One region of the Shewanella septentrionalis genome, then DNA from elsewhere that is predicted to be linked to it. Evidence: predicted binding sites of a transcription regulator. Region 1 holds the regulator's gene; each other region holds the start of a gene.
What was found. The regulator sigma-54, encoded in region 1, starts transcription at its own class of promoters, with help from an activator protein. The targets are predictions, from matches to a motif close to GTTGGCACGNNNNTNGNNT.
Positions count from the first base shown of each region.

Region 2: the regulator sigma-54 is predicted to act here: its motif matches at 4,041-4,059, upstream of NE536_RS20175 (YccF domain-containing protein).
Region 3: the regulator sigma-54 is predicted to act here: its motif matches at 2,739-2,757, upstream of NE536_RS17805 (P-II family nitrogen regulator).

Region 1 covers NZ_JAMTCC010000011.1:47,467-55,225, reverse strand. Annotated here, with positions in the region: gene mlaF (phospholipid ABC transporter ATP-binding protein MlaF) at 1-330, opposite strand, end outside; gene NE536_RS08205 (hypothetical protein) at 537-695, opposite strand; gene NE536_RS08200 (KpsF/GutQ family sugar-phosphate isomerase) at 975-1,952, shown strand; gene kdsC (3-deoxy-manno-octulosonate-8-phosphatase KdsC) at 1,952-2,503, shown strand; gene lptC (LPS export ABC transporter periplasmic protein LptC) at 2,500-3,060, shown strand; gene lptA (lipopolysaccharide transport periplasmic protein LptA) at 3,047-3,601, shown strand; gene lptB (LPS export ABC transporter ATP-binding protein) at 3,598-4,329, shown strand; gene NE536_RS08175 (RNA polymerase factor sigma-54) at 4,437-5,915, shown strand; gene hpf (ribosome hibernation promoting factor) at 5,944-6,231, shown strand; gene ptsN (PTS IIA-like nitrogen regulatory protein PtsN) at 6,234-6,677, shown strand; gene rapZ (RNase adapter RapZ) at 6,674-7,528, shown strand; gene NE536_RS08155 (HPr family phosphocarrier protein) at 7,515-7,759, shown strand, end outside.
Region 2 covers NZ_JAMTCC010000049.1:13,412-21,170, reverse strand. Annotated here, with positions in the region: gene NE536_RS20195 (nicotinate phosphoribosyltransferase) at 1-892, opposite strand, end outside; gene prs (ribose-phosphate diphosphokinase) at 903-1,808, opposite strand; gene NE536_RS20185 (NrtR DNA-binding winged helix domain-containing protein) at 2,092-2,805, opposite strand; gene NE536_RS20180 (pyridoxal-phosphate dependent enzyme) at 2,867-3,862, opposite strand; gene NE536_RS20175 (YccF domain-containing protein) at 4,149-4,556, shown strand; gene NE536_RS20170 (alpha/beta fold hydrolase) at 4,592-5,497, opposite strand; gene NE536_RS20165 (M14 family zinc carboxypeptidase) at 5,494-6,534, opposite strand; gene NE536_RS20160 (substrate-binding periplasmic protein) at 6,696-7,442, opposite strand; gene NE536_RS20155 (PGPGW domain-containing protein) at 7,722-7,759, shown strand, end outside.
Region 3 covers NZ_JAMTCC010000035.1:34,928-42,686, forward strand. Annotated here, with positions in the region: gene NE536_RS17790 (tetratricopeptide repeat protein) at 1-412, opposite strand, end outside; gene NE536_RS17795 (hypothetical protein) at 539-877, opposite strand; gene NE536_RS17800 (ammonium transporter) at 1,092-2,342, opposite strand; gene NE536_RS17805 (P-II family nitrogen regulator) at 2,353-2,691, opposite strand; gene NE536_RS17810 (hydrolase) at 3,035-3,577, shown strand; gene NE536_RS17815 (putative porin) at 3,659-4,411, opposite strand; gene nrfA (ammonia-forming nitrite reductase cytochrome c552 subunit) at 4,670-6,073, opposite strand; gene narQ (nitrate/nitrite two-component system sensor histidine kinase NarQ) at 6,299-7,759, shown strand, end outside.

The DNA of each region.
Region 1 (7,759 bases):
CAGCGCAAAGGCCACGTTATCGAACACGTTGATGTCGGTAAACAGCGCACCGCTTTGAAACAACATGCTCATCCGCTTACGCAGACTAAATAATTCATTGCGACTCACGCCATGGATATCGTGACCGTCGAATAACACTTGTCCGTGGTCAGGCGTTAATTGGCCGCCGATCAACTTTAACAGGGTCGTTTTGCCTATGCCGCTCGGCCCCATGATCGCCGTCACCTTGCCCCTTGGAATGGACAGGCTAATATCTTCATATATCACACGCTGACCGCGGCTAAACCCCAAATTACGGATCTCAACCAACGGTGTTTGTTCTTGAGTCATGCTTGATTCCGACATTTGCAAAAGAGGTGATCCTAGTCTTCCTAGACTGACCAATCGAAGAGCCGCAAATTGTACGTAATTGCGCTTTAACCTACAACCGAATCGACACTATCGCCCTGCGATACTTTCAATTTGCCTCATTTACAGCGAAAATGCGCCCTAAGTTTTCACTCTGCACAGGTAAAATGTTACTTAATGTTTTCAACCTAGTTGCAGAATTGGCGATATTGGCTAATTCGTTCGCACTTAGCTCGCTCTTCGTCCACTTTTAGGTGCGATGCGTCGATATACGAGTGTGAAATAGAGGCATCCCGTGCGGTAATACCCGCCGCGATACGGGATAAATCCATTGAAATAAACGACAAAGACGATGATATTGCTCAAGACCTTCTGCCGCTAAACAGGTTATTGTGCATGAATAGCTGCCGCAGCTGAACTTGACGAGTCGGATCAATCGCTCTAGCCTGCCGCAATTGTTTTGTTGTTTTAGGGAATTCACCACAACAAGACATAAGCTAAATCGTCTGAAAACAAACTAAAACTTGGCAGAAAGCCTATTACATATCATCTTTATCGCGTACCAAATTGTGCTATTCCAATCCCATCAATGGGGCGACAAAGACAATGCAAAAAGAGAGATAGACATGGTAGACAAATCACAACTGCGCCAATGGGGCTGTAAAGTTATCGACATTGAAAAGTCAGCCCTAGACAATCTTTATCAATATGTTGATTCGGCCGAATTTGCAGAAGCTTGCGAGTTGATCCTTAACTGCACAGGCAAAGTGATTGTCATGGGAATGGGCAAATCGGGCCATATCGGTAATAAGATTTCTGCCACCCTCGCCAGCACAGGAACGCCCGCATTTTTTGTGCATCCGGGTGAAGCCAGCCACGGCGATCTCGGTGTATTAGCCGATAACGATGTGATTTTAGCGATTTCTAATTCTGGTGAGTCGAGCGAAATCCTCACCTTAATGCCCGTCATCCAACGTATGGGCGTGCCCGTTATCGCGGTAACAGGTAAACCCGAATCGAACATGGCGCGCTTATCTAAAGTACATTTATGTATTGAAGTCCCAGAAGAAGCTTGCCCACTTGGACTCGCGCCAACGTCAAGCACTACCGCGACCTTAGTGATGGGCGATGCCATTGCCATTGCGCTACTGCAGGCAAAAGGCTTTACCCGTGATGACTTTGCTATGTCCCATCCTGGCGGTGCTTTAGGGCGAAAGTTATTGTTAAAAGTCTGCGATGTCATGCATAGCGGTGATGACTTACCGCTCGTTAACCACGATATTTGCATCACAGAAGCCCTGTACGAAATTTCCAAAAAAGGCTTAGGCATGACGGCGATTATCGATGATCAGCGCAAGCTGGTTGGTATCTTCACCGATGGTGATTTACGCCGCGTTATCGATGCCGAAGTGAATCTACGTACTACACCCATCGCCGATGTGATGACCCGTAACTGCGTGACCATCACAGACGGTGTGTTGGCCGCCCAAGCGCTGCAAGTGATGGACTCAAAAAACATCAACGGATTAATTGTTATCGATAAAGACCGCCATCCAATCGGCGCTCTTAACATGCTAGACATGGTTAAAGCAGGAGTCATTTAATGCCACAGCAAGGATTTTACGGCCCAATCAGTGATGATGTGTGGCAACGCGCGCAAAAGATTAAACTGTTGATCTGTGACGTCGACGGGGTGTTTTCCGACGGTCGTATTTACCTAAGCAATAGCGGCGAAGAGCTAAAAGCCTTCCACACCCGCGACGGCTATGGCGTGCGCTCGATACTCACCAGCGGTTTTAATCTTGCGGTTATCACTGGACGTCAATCCAAAATCGTTGAAAACCGTATGACAGCCCTTGGCGTAACCCATATTTACCAAGGCGTAGATAATAAGTTCGAGCCCTATGAAGCATTGCTCGCACTCTATGGTGTCACCCCGGAAGAAGTAGCATATATCGGTGATGATATTGTCGATTTACCCGTGATGAATGTCGTCGGTTTAGCGGTCAGTGTGGCCGATGGTCATCCCTATGTGCGTCAGCACGCCCACTTTGTCACTACGCTCAATGGTGGCCACGGTGCACTGCGTGAACTCACAGATCTGTTGCTACTCAGTCAAAATAAATTCACTTCGGCCCATGGAATGAGTATATGAGTCGTGTGACACTCGCGATTATTGCTTTTTTTGGAACTGCATTAGTGCTGTATTGGCAAGTGCAGAACAAACACAGCGGTGATACCGATAATAGAGTTAAAGATCAGAATACCCCAGATTTCATCATTGAAGATCTGCGCAGTGTTGAGTTCAATGAACAAGGGCTAGTCAATAGCCGTGTGACGGCGAAACACATGGAACATTATGATTCAACGAATCAAACTTACTTTACTCAACCTGTTTATCTTGTTTATCCAGACCAAGGTAAAGCACAATGGCAACTCAGTGCAGATCAGGGCAAGCTAAACAAGGAAACGGGCAAGGTTGTACTCGAAAACAATGTTATTATTGATGCCATTAGCGCAGAAGAACCGATCCAGACCTTGTCCACCAGTTATCTGGAACTCGATCTCAATACGATGATAATGACCTCTGACCGTACCATTTACGTCACAGGGAAAGATTTTAATATTCAAGGCCAAGGCCTTTATGCCGACCTCAACGCGCAGGAAGTGAAATTGACCAGTCAGGTAGTAGGAACATATGAAGCAAAATAACGTATTACTTGCCAGCCTAATGCTAATAATGAGCATGAGCGCCTTTGCTAAAGTCGACGACCTAAAGCAGGAAGTTAAAATCAAAGCAGTGAGCCAAACGGCAGATATCAAGAACAACCAGATCATCTTCTTTGGTCCGGTGGAAGTTACCCAAGGCTCGATAAAAATCCAAGCAAATGAACTGCGTGCATTTTCTGCCGAAGGTGAAAATAGCAAAATTTTAGTGGCCACTGGTAACCCCGCAACTTACAGCCAAGTGTTAGACGATGGCCGTCCAGCCTCGGCGAGCGCGAAAGAAATTCGTTACGATATGGCAAGCCGTACCCTGACACTGAAAGGCCAAGCTTCGTTAGATCAAGCAGGTAGCCAAGTGACGGGTAATGTGATCCGCTATAACATCATCCAGCAAAAATTGATTGCAGAAAGCACAGGTAGTGGTGACGATCGCGTGATCACTATTATTCAGCCTGAAAGCTATCAAGATGATGCCAAACCAGACGCGCCAGCGGATAAACCTGTGAAAAAGCAGGACTCTAAATGACCCAAATCACCCTAAGAGCACAAAATCTGGCGAAGAGTTATAAGAGTCGCCAAGTGGTTAAAGACGTCAGTCTAACGGTAAAGACAGGTCAAGTTGTTGGACTGCTCGGCCCGAACGGCGCGGGTAAAACTACCACCTTTTACATGGTCGTCGGTCTGGTTAAGAGCGATAAAGGCCACATCTTTATCGACGATGATGATTTAACCGCAGATCCTATGCACCTGCGCGCCCGCAAAGGCATAGGTTACTTGCCACAGGAAGCCAGTATCTTTCGTAAACTGACCGTCCATGACAACATCATGGCCGTGCTGCAAACGCGTAAAGAACTAAAAAAAGAGCAAAGGGAAGAAGAGCTAGAGCATCTGCTTGAAGAGTTCCACATCACCCACATCCGTGACAGCCAAGGCATGTCATTGTCGGGCGGTGAACGTCGCCGTGTCGAAATTGCGCGGGCGTTAGCAGCAAATCCTAAGTTCATTTTGCTCGATGAACCCTTTGCTGGTGTCGATCCGATTTCGGTTATCGACATTAAAAAGATTATCGAACAGCTCAAAAGTCGTGGCCTTGGCGTGTTGATCACAGACCACAATGTCCGTGAGACATTAGATGTGTGTGAACATGCCTATATCGTGAGTCACGGAAACTTGATTGCCGAAGGAACACCCGCAGAGATCTTAGACAATCAGCAAGTTAGGGCTGTGTACTTAGGTGAACAATTCAGGCTATAGTTAATCAAGCGGAGCCAATGCAGGCAATTTATGCCACCATTGGACTCCACTCAAGATGATAACAAGCGACCTCATCCAACAATAATAACGTAGGGATCAGCGGTAACATGAAAGCGTCACTCCAGCTCAAACTGGGTCAACAGTTAACCATGACGCCACAATTACAACAGGCCATCCGTCTGTTGCAACTGTCGTCATTAGAACTGCAGCAAGAGATCCAGCAAGCCTTAGATTCTAATCCCCTTCTCGAGCTGGAAGAGGATCAATTCGACGCCACTAAAGACCCTGTAAACCAAACGCTATCCGATACGGATTTCAGTGAATCTAGCACCCTGCCGCCAGAAAAAGACAGCTCCACCATAGATACGGCAGAGTCGCTCACGAAAGAGTCCATGCCCGACGAACTCCCCATGGACACCACATGGGATGAAGTGTTCACCGCCTCTCCTAATTCTGGCCCCGGTGGCAGTCGTGAAGACGATATGCCCTTCCAAGGTGAGACCAGTGAAGGCTTGTATGAACACTTAGAATGGCAAAAAAACCTCACGCCGTTTTCTGAAACCGATTTAGCCATTGCCACCGCCATTATTGATGCCATCGACGATCAAGGCTATCTCACCCAAAGCACTGACGAAATCCTCGAAGCCATGGGCAATTCTGAGGTTGAGCTCGACGAAGTAGAAGCCGTACTCAAGCGCATTCAACATTTTGATCCCATTGGTGTTGCCGCCCGCGATTTAAGCGAGTGCCTGTTGATCCAACTGTCGCATTTCGCCGCTGATACGCCCAACCTAGAAAACGCCCGCATGCTGATCAAAGATCATTTAGATCTGATCGCCGCCCGCGATTTTAGATTGTTGATGCGTAAGACTAAATTAAAAGAGGATGAGTTAAGAGACGGCATCGCGCTTATCCAAACCCTCAATCCTCGCCCAGGTTTATTGATTACGCCCAACGATGACGAATACGTCATCCCAGATGTGTCTGTGTCGAAGAAAAATGGCCGCTGGGTGGTTGAGCTGAATCCTGACTGCATGCCAAAAATCAATGTAAACCAACATTATGCCTCGATGGCGCGCAGCACTAAAAGCCAAGCCGATAGCCAATTTATTCGTGGTCATCTGCAAGAGGCTAAATGGTTTATCAAGAGTTTAGAGAGCCGTAATGATACCCTGTTGAAGGTGGCGAACTGTATCGTCCAATATCAGCAAGGTTTCTTTGAATACGGTGAAGAAGCCATGAAACCTATGGTGCTGAACGATATTGCCGAAGCGGTAGAAATGCATGAGTCGACCATCTCAAGGGTGACGACACAGAAATACATGCATACCCCTAAGGGACTTTTTGAACTAAAATACTTCTTCTCTAGCCACGTCGGAACTGACGATGGTGGGGAGTGCTCATCCACAGCAATCAGAGCCTTCATTAAGAAACTGGTTGCAGCGGAAAACCAGAAAAAACCATTAAGCGACAGTAAGATGGCACAACTTCTGGCAGAACAAGGGATCAACGTAGCCCGCAGAACCATTGCGAAGTACCGAGAGGCTATGCTCATTCCGCCTTCTAATCAGCGTAAAAGTTTATAACCTACAGTGGATATCGGAGGACGTTTCTATGCAAATAAACCTGAGTGGACACCATGTCGAAATTACCGAATCGTTACGCGCATATGTAGAAGAAAAGTTTTCAAAACTTGAACGCCATTTCGAACAGATCAATAATGTGCACGTTGTGCTCAATGTCGAGAAAATGCAACAGATTGCCGAAGCGAGAATAAATCTTATCGGTGGTGAAGTTTTTGCTACTTCAGAGCATGCTGACATGTATGCCGCTATAGACGCCCTGATTGACAAGCTTGATCGTCAGGTTATTAAACACAAAGAGAAGTTAACAAAACACTAATAATGGAACTTTGTACCATACTGCGGCCGGAGTGCACTACCTGCGCCACTCCGGGCAGCAAGAAAAAGGTACTGGAACTCATCAGCGACTTAGTCGCTGCCCAGTACCCGACCCTCTCATCTCAAGAGATATTCGAAAGCCTAGTGGCGCGCGAAAAGATGGGGAGCACAGGTATAGGTAACGGCATCGCCATTCCACATGGTCGACTAGCCGATATAGATCAGCCCATTGCCATACTCATTAAGTGTGAAGAGCCGATAGCATTCGATGCTATCGATAAGCAACCTGTTGATATTTTATTTGCACTACTGGTGCCTGCTGACCAATGTCAGCAACACTTAAGTACCTTGTCTTGCATGGCCGAAAAGCTGAGCGACAAGCAAATATTAAAGCAATTACGCAAGACGCATGATGAAACGGAACTCTATCAGGTAATCACTGGATGAAACTGGTCATAGTGTCGGGCCGCTCAGGCTCAGGCAAATCTGTCGCCCTAAGGGTACTCGAAGATCTCGGCTATTATTGTGTCGATAACCTTCCCTTGCCCTTAATCGGCACTTTGCTTGAGCAACTCAAAGGCAGTAACGATCTCGTCGCCATCAGTGTCGACGTGCGTAACATGCCTGAGCAGGATAAAGTCTTAGTGAAGCAACTCGCGAGCCTGCCTCCTGATACTGAGTTAACCAGCTTCTTCCTCAATTCCAGCGATAAAATTCTGCTTAAGCGTTACAGCGAGACCCGCCGTTTGCATCCTTTGTCGAAGAGCCAAGTCTCTTTGCAAGAAGCGATAAAGCTGGAAGGGAAACTGCTCGAGCCTATGTCAAAACTGGTCGATCACTACATAGATACGTCGAATTTGAATATCTATGATTTAAGCGATCAAGTGAGACAAATTCTGCTCGGCAGCGTCGATAAAGAGTTAGTGATTAACTTCGAGTCCTTTGGCTTTAAGCACGGTATGCCAACCGAAGCCGACTTTATGTTTGATGTACGCTTTCTGCCTAACCCACACTGGGAACTGGCGCTGCGTCCATTGACAGGCTTAGATGAGCCCGTGGCTGAGTTCTTAAATCGTCAACCACTCGTGAATAAGTTCATCTGGCAAATCGAAAATTTACTGGAAACTTGGCTGCCGCATCTCGAGCGCAACAATCGCAGTTATTTAACTGTAGCGATTGGCTGCACGGGTGGACAACACAGATCGGTTTACGTCGCAGAGCAATTGGCTAAACGCTTTAGTAACGGTAAACATAAAGTTTATGCCCGCCATCGAGAGCTGAATAATGCCAAAGCTTGAACGTCAGATCACCATCTGTAACAAACTGGGATTACATGCCCGTGCCGCCACTAAGTTGGTGGTACTGGCATCCGAGTTTGATGCGACCATCACCTTAATACAAGGCGATAAACAGGCATCGGCCGCCAGCGTGCTTGGCTTATTGATGCTTGAGACTGGCATGGGTAAAACCATTAAACTTATCGCCGAAGGCCCAGATGCTGAGCCCGCTCTGGATGCCATTTGTGCCTT
Region 2 (7,759 bases), on a different contig from region 1:
CACGCGCAAGAATACGGTCTTTTAAGGCAACGGTGAACTCTGTCATCACCTGCCAAAAATCCCAAGAATCAGAAACGATACTGACAATGCCGCTAGGATAAATATCTTCAATCAGACGGCGGAACGTCTCTAATTCATTCTCCATACCACCCGCACACATCACACTGTGCTCCGTTGCGGCCACACTGCCACCGACAAGTTCATGATCACTATCTGCACGGTAATATTGCTCAAGAAAATCAATCGCGGGAATGGTATCTGTACCCGTAAAACTGAGTAAATGGGCGGCGCCGCTCATTACCGCAGCCTCTGCACCATACATGCCGCGGAAACTAAAATCATGGCCCTGCCAATCAACAAATGCGATGTCACCATCGGTTTCTAGCGCGTAAGTCTCAAATATTTTGCGGTATTGCAGCGCGGTTGTAGCACTGGTACACATACCCCACACATTCGCGGAAAGGATGGTTTCGAGGTAATTGGTCAACCAAAAGAACCGCTCATCGGTATTGTACAAAACCAAGCAAGGCACTTTTAGTGGATACACTGAGCCTTCAGGTAATGCCATGATTTTTATTGGTAAATAACCTAAATTATGCAACTCCTCAATATGCTGAGTACCGACATTATTTGGCCCGAGATAGTTATTGATACGGCGGGAGAATTGGCGAATGACCTGATCTTTGGGTTGTTGAAAGAAATCACGGTTCCAACTGTCGATCAAGAAATGCTTGATAAAATACTGCAAGCCAAAAAACACCATTTGGTCTGTATAACCACGACGGGATTTACGGGCGGTCAAGTTACTAAAAATCACTTGAGTATTATCGGGATACTGACGACGGTGGTCGACTTTGTAACCATCAATGGCGGTAACGGGATTCAAGTACATAATATTTTCCTTAATGATTCATATAACTCAAAACAGCATGGCAATCACAGAACTCGCTCGAAATATGTGCAGGGACACCTAAACTATCGGTACAAAATAATCTGTCGATGCCCACCTCGCGCAGAGCCGATTCGCTGGCCTTATCTTCATAATGTGACACGATCAAAATGACGCTTTGGGCCCCCTTTTGCTTTAACTTGATGGCAAGTTCGATAAAGGTTCTGCCACCAGCACAAATGTCATCGACGATTAAGCAGGTTTTACCCGATAAATCATCACAGAACACTTCGGTAGCGATAATATGACCATTGACCACATCACGATGCTTATCGGCCCTGATCACCGGCATTCCCTGTAACGCTTTCGCTAAGCCGAATACTTTCTTATTCGCCCCTGCATCGGGCGAGACTAACACTAGCTCACCCGATAATTGAGCTGCAATCGCGGCGACAAAGCTATGGTTGTCAATAACTTGCACTCGGTCTAACAATGCGGCGGTGACATCGCTGTGCGGGTCAAAAATGCTGACTGAAGCATATTGCTGCTGATTAATCAGGCTGGCATAGACTTTTACCGATAAGGCCTCACCCACATTACACACTCTATCTTGGCGGGCGCCCGGCATATAAGGCAGTAACAGATCGATTTGCTCTGCACCGCTGCGGCGTAATGCATCAGTTAACAGCAAGAGCTGCATGATGGAATGATCGCCACGATAGCCGAAGAAAAGTGTGACGCGTTTCGCTGGAGGAACCAGCAGTTGAACATGATTCTCCCCCGCGCCAAATTGAAATAAACGGTAATGAGCCTCATCACTAGCTGCGGGTAACTGATAAAAATCGGCTTGCAGTTGTTGAGTGTTAACTGTGCCTTGATACGCTTGAATGCTTTTAGATGCTTGAATACGTTGAGACATACTAACCTCCTGTCTATGGCAAGATTACCGCAATTAACGGCGCCCTTGTTGTCTACAGAACCAATAGTGTCTTAAAGACATTATTATGTAAAGTTGATTTTTAGACTATTTATGACGAAATAAAAGCCATTGATATACCTAAATTGCATATAGTGTCCTTTAGACACTATATGCAATTTAGGTAACTGAATAGGAAAAAAGCTGTTGAGTAATATCAAAATCTAAAACATAAGCAGTTGTCATTAGCCCCATGAAAACGCGTTTCAATCTGCAACGACTTTGATCAACATTCTAAATTTCTTAAGAATCGGTACGATGCGGTATCGGGTTTCAAGCGGTATAAATTCGCAGGACGCCCCCGTTCAGTGCGCTTTAATCCGGTATCGATCAATAAATCGGCCTGTTCAACCCGCCGACGAAAAGATTTACCTTGGATAGGCTTACCCAGTAAAACTTCATGTACATGCTGCAGTTCTGGCAAGGTAAAAGGTTCAGACAGTGCAAAGCCTGGCACTAAAGAATATAAGGCTTTCTGTGTTAAGCGTTCCCGCGCTTGCTCAATTAACTGCAGATGATCAAACGCTAAGGTCATCTTTAACACATCCTCTAATGGCCACCACTTAGCATCACTCACTGAATCAATCTGGATTTGGCAGGCTTGATAACTCATCAAGGCGGTGTAACACACTGTCACCGACCAACCTCTCACATCGCGACAGCTATTACCCACAGTGCAAAGCTGCTCAATATAAGGTGGCACTACCGCGGTTTTCTCATGCAGTTTACGTAATACGGTTTGTTCTAAGGATTGATCGCAATTTTCATCGATAAAGCCTCCGGGTAATCCCCACAAACCTAAAAAAGGATGGTTTGAACGTTGCACTAAGAGTACTTTAAGCTGCTGATCATGGTAGGTAAACAATACGGCATCCACTGTCAGTAGCTGAGCCTTGAAAGCCTTAGGATCGTAATTGGCAAGATATTCCGCTTCAGTCATGAGTATTCCCCATCATTCAATATCATAAGCTTAACTTAGGCATGACACAGCTTCAAACACATTATGTCTTAGCGTCACTAAGTAAATATCCTGCACCGTGAGCATAGCTACTTTGGCCAAATTTACGCTGATAACGCGGCAACATAGTCTCGTTCCCCAATAATCCGCCTTGATGCAAATACATCACATGACCTGGTTCACTACGCTGTAAATAATCCTCAAGCACAATAAAACCTAAGGGATCGTAGAGTAATTCAAATTGAATACCTGAGGCGCAAATCCGCTGCCACATGGCATAAAATTCCGGATAAAGTTTACCAAAGTGATATTTTTTGCCGACATTCACTATCTGTGGATGCTCGAGAGTGTTTGGATTAAGCATAGAGAATTGTAAACGTAAATAATCATCGCCCCCCACCACGGCGCAAGTCGCGACGCGAATCGCCGTTTGCTGACGAATAAAGTACTGATTCAAAAATAACGCCGTCGTCCCCGTTCCCGACGGTAAAAATACCGTTAAATCGACTAAATCATTCGCCTGCGCAAATTGCACTATTTCTTGCGCCAATACATTTACCCCGTATTCAGCGTAGGAACAGCGACCGCCCTCTGGGATAAACAGTGCCGTCGGTTCATTCGCGAGCACTTGAGCCTCGATATACTCTTGGCAACTCAATCCCACATTGTCGACTTGCGCATGAGTTAACGTCTGCTTTTGCGCTATTAACACACTTAAGTCGATAATATTGGCGCTATTTGCTAAGGCGGCAGCATAATTGCCCGTGGGATGTTTAACTATTTGACTGGCAATATGGTCAACATAAAAGTCACACTGCCAGCCTTTCATCTTGGCCAATGTTGATAGGGAATACAAAGAGTTCGCTAAGGGTGAGCCATGACCTATCACCTTGTTGATGCCGGCAAACTCATGATCTAAAAAATAGCCGAATTTACGCGCTTTATTGCCGCTAAACGCTGGATGCAATAAATCATCACGTTTTAGAAATATTTCTCGACCAGCAAAGGCAAAAATATCGACGGGGGAATTTGCAAACATGAGGCTACTCAAACGATTAAATACTCGGGCTTTTAAGCCATTTTAATGGAATGGCTAGTGTAACTCCGCCTTTGCTCATCTGCCCCTAAGAAATTAGCAATTTAGCGAAGATGTAGTGAAAATCACAAATACAGTTTTGAACAATACCCGTAAGCAATTGATTTACCGGTGTTAAAAAATTGGCACGTTTCTCGCTTAGTCATTGACATATATTCAGTTTATCAAAGCTAACGGCATTCATTACAGCTAACGATAAAGGCTAAAAAAGTAACCTAAGGAGTTTTCAATGGCAGTATTACGCTTAATATTCAACATCGCTTGGTTTGTGCTCGGTGGATTTGTGATGGGACTCGCTTGGTGGCTCGCTGGTATCCTGTGTTTTATCAGCATTATTGGTATTCCCTTTGGCCGCGCCTGCTTTGTTATCGGTGAAATGACCTTCTGGCCATTTGGCCAAGAACAAATCAACCGTCGCCACTTGACCGGACGTGACGATTTAGGCACAGGTGCCCTAGGCATGGTGGGAAATATCATTTGGTTTTTGCTGTTTGGGATCTGGTTAGCCATAGGCCACCTAGCTCATGCCTTAGCCTGTTTTGTAACAATTATCGGTATTCCCTTTGGAATACAGCACCTTAAGTTGGCGTTATTCAGCCTAACACCGATAGGGCAAACCGTAGTGGCTAAAGCTTAATAAGCCAATCAGTTAACTGCGCTATTCACTCTCGATTATTTGGTTTCATGAGTGGATAGCGCTTTGTCATCCCATACTGAAAATATCGCCTCATTGAAGGCCATTTCCTCCTCCAGTAAATCATTGCAACTATATTGAGTATGGACATATTGAGCATGGGCAGGTTCATCATCCTCTTGAACCTCAGTTTGCGGCTTAGTCGGCGTCGCAATCGCTAACAGGTAATGTGCCAGTTTTGCAGGGGCATCAATGGCCGCATCATGGCCGCAATAAGCTAATACAATCAAATCCGTGTGAAAGTGCTGCGCTAAAGCTTTACTCGATGCCATGCTCACCAACGCATCACGGTCACCGCAAAGCACACTTATTGGTACTTCCACGGTCAATGGACACTGATATTGAAAAGCCGCCCACAGTTGCCGCCAGGCGTTACGGATAGTTGGCGAGGATTCGCGGCGAAATTCACTCCACTCGGCAATTAAATCGCAATCTCGCCGATGGCGAAAACTGGTTAAACGCACTATCGTCGACTCGATGGGATGTAAGGCTTTACCCCGAGCCCGCAAGCAAAACGCCTTCAATGCATTCAGTGGATTAAATCTTTGATACCAAGGCGATAAATTCGCCGCACTGCTGTTTAATACAAAAACATGCCTTATCTGCCAAGGCCGCTGGTGCGCCATTTCCAGCGCCAACATACCGCCCATAGACAAACCGAGAAGATAAATAGTCTCGCCTTCTTGCACCTGCTCATCCAATTGCAACCACACGGCATGGGCATAATCGGTAATCTTCAGTGGACTGGCCTTATTGGATAACATCCCATTGCCCGGCAAATCTGGGGTCAGTACTCGCAATCCTTTATGTCGCAGTCGTTGATCGAAGCCATGCCAGTGGCGTTGATCACGCATTAATCCCCGCAGTAACACCCAAGTTGTCATGACTGTGGCTCCCGATACCAATACTGCCGCGCGCACTCAGTGAGTTCAGCCAAACGTTCAGGCGTTAACTGCTCTAACGATTGGGCGTAGGCCGCTTCCATCATAAATTGCATCAGCACTGTGTGCCTGCGTAAAATTCTGTGGTGACGATGTGTTTTCTGCGGATTAAAAAAACCTGCAAAATTAAATATTTGCCTTGGGTTTTTCTTTATCCAAGCCCAGGACCCCATCTCTAATGTCAACGGCAGAAACGGTACCTGAGCATGGGGATCGGCCACTTGATGTTGGCGATAGAGGTAATCCCAAATATCCCCATGGGTGCGATAGAACTGGCTCTGCGGCGCAAGCCGGTAATGGCCATGATGCGGATAACTTTGTTCAAATAATTGTTTTAGATGAAAAATATAATTGGCATTTTCGAAAGCGGTACGCGTATGGGCGTAGGGGAACCAGATATGATCATTCAAGCCAAAGCCTGAGTGCGCATCGAGGGAAATTAAACTGGTGCTGCGGTTCAGCAATTGCTGTACGTAGGCAACTAAGCCAGCGGTTTCAAGCTCCATTCCCTCCATGCCGCGATACCAGGGCAGCCGTGATGATATCCGCTGCCCTCCCACCATAAAGGAGACTTTTTCGCTGGCTTCTATCGGGGCGTTACGCATCAAATCCACTTGATTGCCATTACCTCGCGTTCCCATAAATAAGCCAACGGGATTCACCACTGGGACAAAAGCTAACCGCACGCCCGTTAACATCTGCTGTAGGTGTTTATCCCACACCAGCCGCTGCAACAAACTGTTCAACAATGCCAAGATGACTTGAGAGCCAATACGTTCAACCCCATGCACGCCGCCCACAAAGAGTACTGTCGGACAGGGCTTATCTCCTCCGCCCAGTTCAACACTGTAGAGCGGAAAATGTTCGTGACGAAATGGGATGTCGGCAAGAATGTGATACTGCAACTTAAGATGATGAGTATCAATGAGTTGTTGCAGCGTATCTAACTCAAATGGTAGCTCAAAGGGAAGTTTATTCATGTCACCTTAATCAAAAAATGAGAGAGCAACTCATACCGTTAAGGTGATGCTAATAGTGAACAAAGACAGAATGATGACAAGTGGTATATCTGATGTGATTTTAAGAGAAATAGGCTGAAAATAGAGGGAAAATTAGAGAGCACACTAACCTAAATCATGCATTAGTCTTCACGATACAATAGCTCTCCAATGATGGTTTCGACGTCAATTTGTGCCAAACCTTGATCGAAAATATCTCGCCAACGTTGACCTTCTTCGGTATTGCGAAACGCAATATAAAGCTGCTTATTCGCTAGGATTTGACGGTTAATTTGCAATTTATCCGCCAGCGGCTGCAAGGGCTTTTGCTTCAGTAAAAAGTGCAGCACGTTGACATCGATTACCGCGGCATCAATACGGCCTGCGGCTACTTTCTTAATATTGTGCTCGTCTGAAGTGACGGCTTCAATCGGTTGAACGCCTGTAGCAATCATGCGATCTAAAGTCTGAGTATTCACATAATCTTTCACTACGCCTAAGGTATAGCGATTCAGATCTTCGACATAATTCCAACTCACAGGATGGGCTTTTTGCTCCACCAGCCCCAAAGGACCGTCGCCAATCGATTTAGAAAAAACAAACTTTTCAGTCTCAAAGTAATATTCAGGGAAATAACCCAGATAGTCAGAATTAGGCATACTGGCGAGCTTTACTGCGCGGCTCCATGGGTAAAAATCCACTTCTAATTGGTGCCCCATCACTTTGAGCGCCGCCCGCGCTACGGCAATACTCGCGCCCTGCTCTGCTAACTGCTGCCCCGAATAAGGCGGCCAAAGTAAGGATGTCAGCATTAAGGTATCCGCTTTCGCTGTGCTCAATCCCATGGAGGAAAGACAACATGCAAGGAGCATTGACCGCCATCGAACCATTTAAGACTCCTTAGCCTGCTGCTTGGATTAACCACTAAATCATCGACAAATTAAGCATTAAATTTATCTGCCAAGATTTTATCGCTGATACTTTATCTCTAGTTTTAGTATAGCCATGAAGCCACTGCGGGGAAGTGAAGTTTTGTTACAATTCGGCTAATGACATAAGATGCCAAAAAATAAGCAAAGGATTAGACTGAAAACTGATATACAGTCAGTACTCAACTGATAGTAAATAGTAAAGCTTGATTCGATTAACTCTCCATAAGGCCAACTCCTATGCGCAAAGTTTCCGTTTTCAATCGCGCGACTTCCTC
Region 3 (7,759 bases), on a different contig from region 1:
CCGCCAGCGCAGAAGTCATTACCACTAAGGACATACAATTCCCCGCCCTTTGGGCGTAGGTTTCACGGGCAATTTGGGTCAGGTTATCTTGATAGCGAAAATCAATTTTAGCGCTATTGGTTTGACTGGCATTGATATAACTGGCTAACCATTCGTTGGCTAACATGGCGTTATTGTGGGAAAAAGTGTATTTATCATAGCTACGCTTTACGTCTGTCACCACCTCTGGCGGCAAATAAAAAATATCCGCAACTGAAGGAATATCGGCGACAGAGGAAAACAGTGAATCGGCAAGTAGCGACTCAAGATCAGACGGATCAGGCTCGATGGTCGTCGAGCTACAGGCAAACAACTGACTGAGTGCAGTGCCCATGATGGCACTCAGGTATACGGCTCGGAATAGTTTCGACATATGTCCTCCCACACCATTAGCTCCTATTTGAGCTTATTACAAATGGCGAAAAAGACGACATAAAATGGTTACAAAAAATGACAATCGTATCGTTAAAAAATAACTGTAAGTGATTTAGCAAGTTAGTTACTGCGAAGGTCGATCAACCTCTATGTATAACTCGCGCTGCTGGTAATGGTATGGCCGATAGTTATGTTCCCCACAGGTGAAATAGCGATAGGGCTTCATCACAGTAATACAACCTAAAGGTAAAGCCTGCAGAATTTGGATCTGCTGCTGACGACGCAGCGACTCCTGCCACTCAAAATCTTTGAGCACTTGATCGCGCACAGCAAAGGCATCGACAGACTCACTCGAGCGATTAACGATGACTTCTCCTGCTAAGGCAGAGACTGATATCAAGCCAGAAATGACGATAAGACTGAGTCGCGTAAATTGACCGACTGCTGTGGCATTTAAGCTCATAGTTCACTCCTTTATTCGTGCAGTAAATGGTGCAGGTAAATAATGCTGCAAGGAAGCAGTAATGCGCGGCAACCGACTTATACCTTCACCCTTAAACTCCCTGAGCTTCAACCATTGCGATGATCCATAAAAAAAGCAGAGCCTAAGCTCTGCTTTACTATCCCTCGATCCACGCTAGGCATCAAGTTGAATCACAATTAATTCGCCAGTTTACTTAGCCAGCATTTTTAACAGTAACAAACTCTGGATAGGCATCGATACCGCAATCAGACGCATCCATACCATTGTATTCTTCTTCCTCTGTCACACGGATCCCCATGGTTTTCTTAATCACATACCAAACCACAAAGGATGAACAGAATACCCAAGTAAAGATGAAGGCAGCACCGGTCAACTGCCCAGTAATGGTCGCATCTGCGTTGGATAATGGCACACACATTAGCCCAAGGAAGCCAGCCACGCCATGTACTGAAATAGCGCCCACTGGATCGTCGATCTTAATGCGATCTAAGCCCACAATCGAGAACACCACCACGCCGCCCGCAACTAAGCCAATCACACCCGCCATTAACAGTGAAGGTGAAAGAGGATCTGCAGTAATCGCCACTAAACCCGCCAAAATACCGTTGAGTATCATGGTCAAATCCGCTTTACCCCAAATCATCTTACACACGATAAGCGCAGAGATAGCACCGAACGCCGCCGCAGTATTGGTATTAACAAACACTTTTGCCACTGAGCTCGCATTCGCCGCATCCGACACCATTAATTGCGAGCCACCGTTGAAGCCAAACCAGCCCATCCACAGAATAAACATACCTAAGGTTGCCATCGGCAAATTAGAGCCAGGGATAGGATTCACTTGACCGTTAGGGCCGTATTTCCCCTTACGCGCACCGAGCAATAACACACCCGCAATCGCCGCCGTCGCACCTGTCATGTGCACAATACCGCTACCCGCAAAGTCCACAAAGCCCAGTTTAGAGATAAAACCTTGGCCCCAAGTCCAATACCCTTCTACTGGATAGATAACCGCTGTCATCACCACAGAGAAGAACAGGAAAGCCCATAACTTCATCCGTTCCGCCACAGCGCCAGAGACAATTGACATCGCCGTTGCCACAAACACCACTTGGAAGAAGAAGTCAGATTCTAATGCATGGCTCGCATCTGATGATTGAGAACCGATTAAGGTACCAATCGATGGCAACCAACCCCCTTCAGTGTTATCCACATACATGATGTTGTAGCCAACCAGCAGATACATCACACAGGCAATCGCGTACAACACAACGTTCTTAGTTAAAATTTCAGTGGTGTTTTTAGAGCGAACTAAACCCGCTTCTAACATGGCGAATCCCGCCGCCATCCACATAACTAACGCACCAGAAATCAAAAAGTAAAAAGTATCGAGTGCAAAGCGTAGTTCAGTGACTGTGCCGCCTAATTTTGTTAATTCTTCCATTGTCAGCCCCTTATAGCGCTTCTGTATCGAGTTCACCCGTACGGATACGGATAGCTTGTTCTAAGTCGACGACGAAGATCTTACCGTCGCCAATTTTCCCCGTATGGGCCGCAGTGGTAATGGCCTCAATCAACATGTCGAGATTTTCAGCCTTAGTGGCAATTTCTAGTTTTACTTTTGGCAAAAAATCCACCTGATACTCGGCGCCACGATACAGCTCTGTGTGCCCTTTTTGACGGCCAAAACCTTTAACTTCGGTCACCGTCATGCCTTCAATACCTATTCCGGCGATAGCTTCACGGACATCATCCAACTTAAATGGCTTGATGATAGCGCTGACTAGTTTCATCCTGACCTCCAAAAAAACGCGATTGTTATTAACTTGTATCAAAGGTAATTCAATCATTAGGCCAACAATTTAACTTACTGATTATTTTACACTTTAACTAAACAAGGTTATTTTTAAAGGTTAAAAATGCACCATGATCGAGCACAAACAAGTGCAACGCACTCTTTTAGTGAGCAGTTTAAGTGCAACAGCTATTCGACCTTAGGCCTATTGGTAACAAGGTTAAATTGGGGTCTACTGGGGAAGCGTAAATCGAGATGAAATCTGAGCATCACAGCACAAGCTCTTAGACAAAAGCGAAGATCATCACTAAGACAATCATCAAGCGCAGAAGGAAGGCCCGATGTTAAAACCCGAAGAATGTGTTCTCGTTATCGTCGATGTGCAGGGAAAACTTGCACAAATCATGGATAACAGTGACAAGCTGCACCAACAACTACAGACCTTAATCCAAGGTGCACAATTATTTGAAATTCCCATACTGTGGTTAGAACAGCTACCCGATAAGCTCGGAGCAACCAGTCCTGGGCTTCAAACCTTGCTGGAGAAAACCGGCTCCCCCATTGCCAAGCAACATTTTAGCGGTTGGCACTGTGAAGAGTTTGCGCAGGCACTCACTAAGACAAATCGTAAACACGTCATACTGGCGGGCATTGAAACCCATGTGTGTGTTTATCAAACCTGTTGTGACCTTATAGAACAGCAATATTCGGTGCATCTCGTCGCAGATGGCGTCTCGTCACGCAGTGCCGATAATAAACAACTGGGTATTCAGATGATGACGGCCAGAGGCGCCTTATTAACTAACGTGGAATCGCTATTATTTGAATTACAACATCAAGCCCAAGGCGAGCGCTTTAGGGCATTATTAAAACTGATAAAATAGTCTTAAATTCATTTAGAGCAAAAGAATAAAGGTCACATTAACTTGTGACCTTTATATTAAATAATCGTTACAAAAATTAAATTAGAAACGACCAGTCAGACCTAAACCAATAAATACACCATCAGCATCTGAATCTAATTCTCTAGCTAATTCAAAGTTTGCAGAGAAGCTATCAGATAGACGTAACCAATAAGCGGTTTTTAATACGAAAGTATCATCATGACCATCATCAGTATAACCTAGACCAACAGACCATGATTTAGTCACATACCAATCAGCACCTAAATTGAATGTGTCGTCAGAATCTTGATGTGTCCAGTTTGCGCTCAAATCAACACCAGTGGTTGATTGTAGTGCAATAAAGCTACGCACTTTTAAACCGTATGATTCTTCGATGCTATCGCTGCCATCGTTATAGAAAGCAGATACTGCAGAGCTATCGTTGAAGTAATAACCGACTTCTGCACCGTAAGTGTTCCAGTCAAAACTGCCGATTTCAGAACGTTGATAGTTAGCAGCAATAAACCATTTAGAAGCAAATACATAAGTGCCATCAACACCAATGGTATCTAAATCTGATTCATCATAATTGCTGTAATTAACGCCAACATTAGACGTTTGAGCTAAAAATCCATTAAGCGCATAAGGACCTTTAGTTTGGTCAACTGGGCTAATGTAGTAACGATAATTCGCGTTCCACAGACCATCGCTGAACTCTTCAGAATTTGCGCTATATTTTAGGCCTGCTTCATGCTGAAATGAGTTATCTTGTGCAGCAGCGGCATTAACACTTACGAAACCTAATAATATTGCAAGCGCGGTAATTTTTTTCATCAAAGTATTCCCTTATATGATTATAAGCTAGGAGTAAAAGATGAAGATAACGAAGAAACAATCTCAGCATTGCTTATTCCATTATCATTAATATCCATTTAAATTTTTTATTTAAACGAACCTGCTCTCCTAGCGGCGCACACCTTAATGCAAAAAATATAGAATTGAAATAAAAATTTAATATTTATCCTTTAATAAAGGATATAAAAAAAGCTCCCTATATAGGAGCTTTTTATTATTTTGAAGTCTACTTAAGTATTATTTATAAGTGGCTTCGCGTTTTTTCGCTTCTTCATCCCACTTAGGTAACATGTCCTTCTTAAATGCTTCTTTCTCAGCATTCATTTTTTCCATGTCCATACCTAAAGCGGCTTGTGCCTTAGCTTTAGTCGAAATATCAGGGATAGCGACAGGATCTGTGATGCCTTTTTTCGCCAACAGTTGCGCTAATTTAACCCGCGCATCAGCCGCTTTATCTACCGCGGTACCTAAAATACGTAAGACTTCTTCAGGAGCGTGAGCAGCAGCGCCGTGTGAAGCAATCGCATAGTCCCAACGCCATTGTGAATGACGGATATCGGTTAGAATAGGCTTCATTTCCGCTTCAGTTGCACCCGCTTTCCAAGCGGCTGCGGCTTCAAAGTGCGCTTTCACCAGTTGCGCTTCGGCGCGGCCTTTTAACTCTTTCACTTTAGCTTTACGTTCGTTGGTCAAGCCGACTAAGAACTCTTTACTTTGGCTGTGGCACGTCGCGCAGGTTTCTTCAAAACGATCAAATGGGTTACCCACTTTATGATCTGTGTACTTACGACCCTTGTCGTTGGTCACTTTTGGCATGTGACAATCAACACAGCTCACATCATTCTTACCATGAACACCGAGTTTCCAAGTTTCATAGCCAGGATGCTGCGCTTTTAACATAGGGGTTTTAGACAGCGCATGCGTCCAATCTGAGAACTCAATACCGTCGTAATAGGTTTCCATTTGCTCAACGGTTGTGCCCATATCCCAAGGGAATTTAACGAAACCTTTTCTGCCTTCTTTTTTCTCGAAGTAGTATTCAACGTGACACTGACCGCAGACCATTGATTGCTTGTCTTTTTTAGACGCTTTGGCAAAAGGTGTGCCTAATGCTTCCATACCACGTTCAGCAAAGGGGCGAGAGATACGCAGTTTTGGCGTGCCTTTCTCATGGCAGTCACCGCAGCCTATGGTGTTCACCACTTCTGGGCCGCCTTTTGCCCATTTGCCTTTGAAGTAACCATCTTCGCCTTGTTCTTCAATCAAACGCGGCACATCTGGGCTCTTACAACTCCAACAAGCCATAGGCATTGGACCATCTTCCGCATTGGCTGGTGCGCCAGTACGCAGAGTGTTACGCACATCCGTAATGGCATACATGTGGCCACGTGGTGCGTTGTAATCTTTCGCAAAACCATAACCTGCCCACAGCACGACTAAGCTCGGGTCCGAGGCTAACACATCGGTATTCTCAGTGCTTTTATCTGTGTCATGCCAGCTAGCGTATTGATTAGCAAATTTGTCTTTATAAACTTCGTTGCGAGGCTCAGTTTTATCACTCGCCATTGCGCCCGCCGCCATGAAGCTGGCGGCAACCAGTGCACTTAGTGCAAAGGACTTACCTGTCATCTTCTTCATCATCTCATCTCCGTGTTGCATTATTGTTGTAAATCACGACATCTCCATGGTCAAACTTAGTGAGTTAATCCCGCTAAACATATACCTCTTAGGGGGTATCTAGGTCGAAGTTTGCGCTAGATCAAAATGTAAAGGTGTTGTTGTTCACACTTCTATACTTTTGTTAATGTATTACATTATTTTCTAATGTAAAAACCACTGCAAAGTGCCATAACAGCGGCCATTAAAATGAATAGCGGATTAATGAAACGAGGCAGTCTAACCTCAAAAATCTTAGGATTAATGTTAGTACTCATTCTGCTTTCTAGCAGTTTATCAACCTTTGCTATCATCAATTTGTCTTACAGCTTGGGCGACGCTAAGGCGATTAACGCCTCGGGTTCTTTGCGGATGCAAAGCTATCGATTGATGTTTTACGCCAACTCTGGCAGTGATGCTGCGCTCGATAAAATCATCGAATTCGAAAACACCCTCTATTCCGATACCTTAAAGCCTTCAGATAGTTGGTTTAGTCCACGTAAGATTGCCGATCAATATCAGCTCGTGATCGATAAATGGTTGGTAATGAAATACTACATAGAGCAAGAAAACTCCCGCGACTATGTGGCGTCACTTAAGGACTTTGTCGACACCATAGATTTACTGGTATTGGAGATGGAGCACCACGCCGCCTTTAAACTCAGGCTCCTCGCTGCCAGCCAAATATTAGGCTTGAGTGTCATGCTGATTATCGCCTTTGTGGCGGTGCGTTTTACTAAAAAGAAAGTGGTGATCCCGCTGCAAAAACTGATGGAGTCGGCGAATACTATTTCTAAGGGCAATTTTGAAATCGAAATGCCCGAAACCGAATATATCGAACTCACAGCGCTCACCCATGCCCTGCAAAAAACCGCCAAGGAACTCGCCATGCTTTATGGCGATTTAGAGTCGCAGGTGGCAGAGAAAACCTTAGCACTCACTCGGGCTAACAATGAGCTGGCATTTCTATACGATAATCTACTGACATTAAACGCGAATAAGCTCGATTACAAAGCGCTCAAAGCGGCACTGAATCAGTTAAAAGGTTATGAGTCACTCGACTACCTAAGGCTCATTATCCAGTATCCAGAGCAAGAGCTTGAAGTGATTGAGGCCGATGGTGGCTGGCCAGAGGTAACTCAAAACAGCACCCGTTTCCCGCTACAATTTGAGCAAGCAAATCTGGGCTACTTAGAGTTGATAGCAGATCAAACACCGAATATCGCGCTATTTAATAATTTCGCGATTATGCTGACTCGCTCAATTGTGATCCACAACGCCACTGAGCAAAGACAACAACTGGCGCTGATGGAGGAACGCGGCGTAATCGCACGGGAATTACACGACTCCTTAGGTCAAGTGCTGTCCTTCCTTAAAATCCAAATTAGCTTATTACGCAAAAACTTAGATCACAGCTGCCGCAACCCTACCGTTGAGGCTCAATTAACCGAAATCAATGAAGGCGTGAGCACTGCCTATGTGCAGCTCAGGGAATTGCTGTCGACCTTTAGACTCACGATTAAAGAACCCGATCTAAAAAGTGCCTTAGAGGCTATGCTTGAGCAGCTCAGAACCAAGACGAGTATCAAGATCACCTTAGACTATAAACTTGCACCACAATGGCTAGAGGCAAAGCAGCATATTCACATACTGCAAATCACTCGGGAAGCG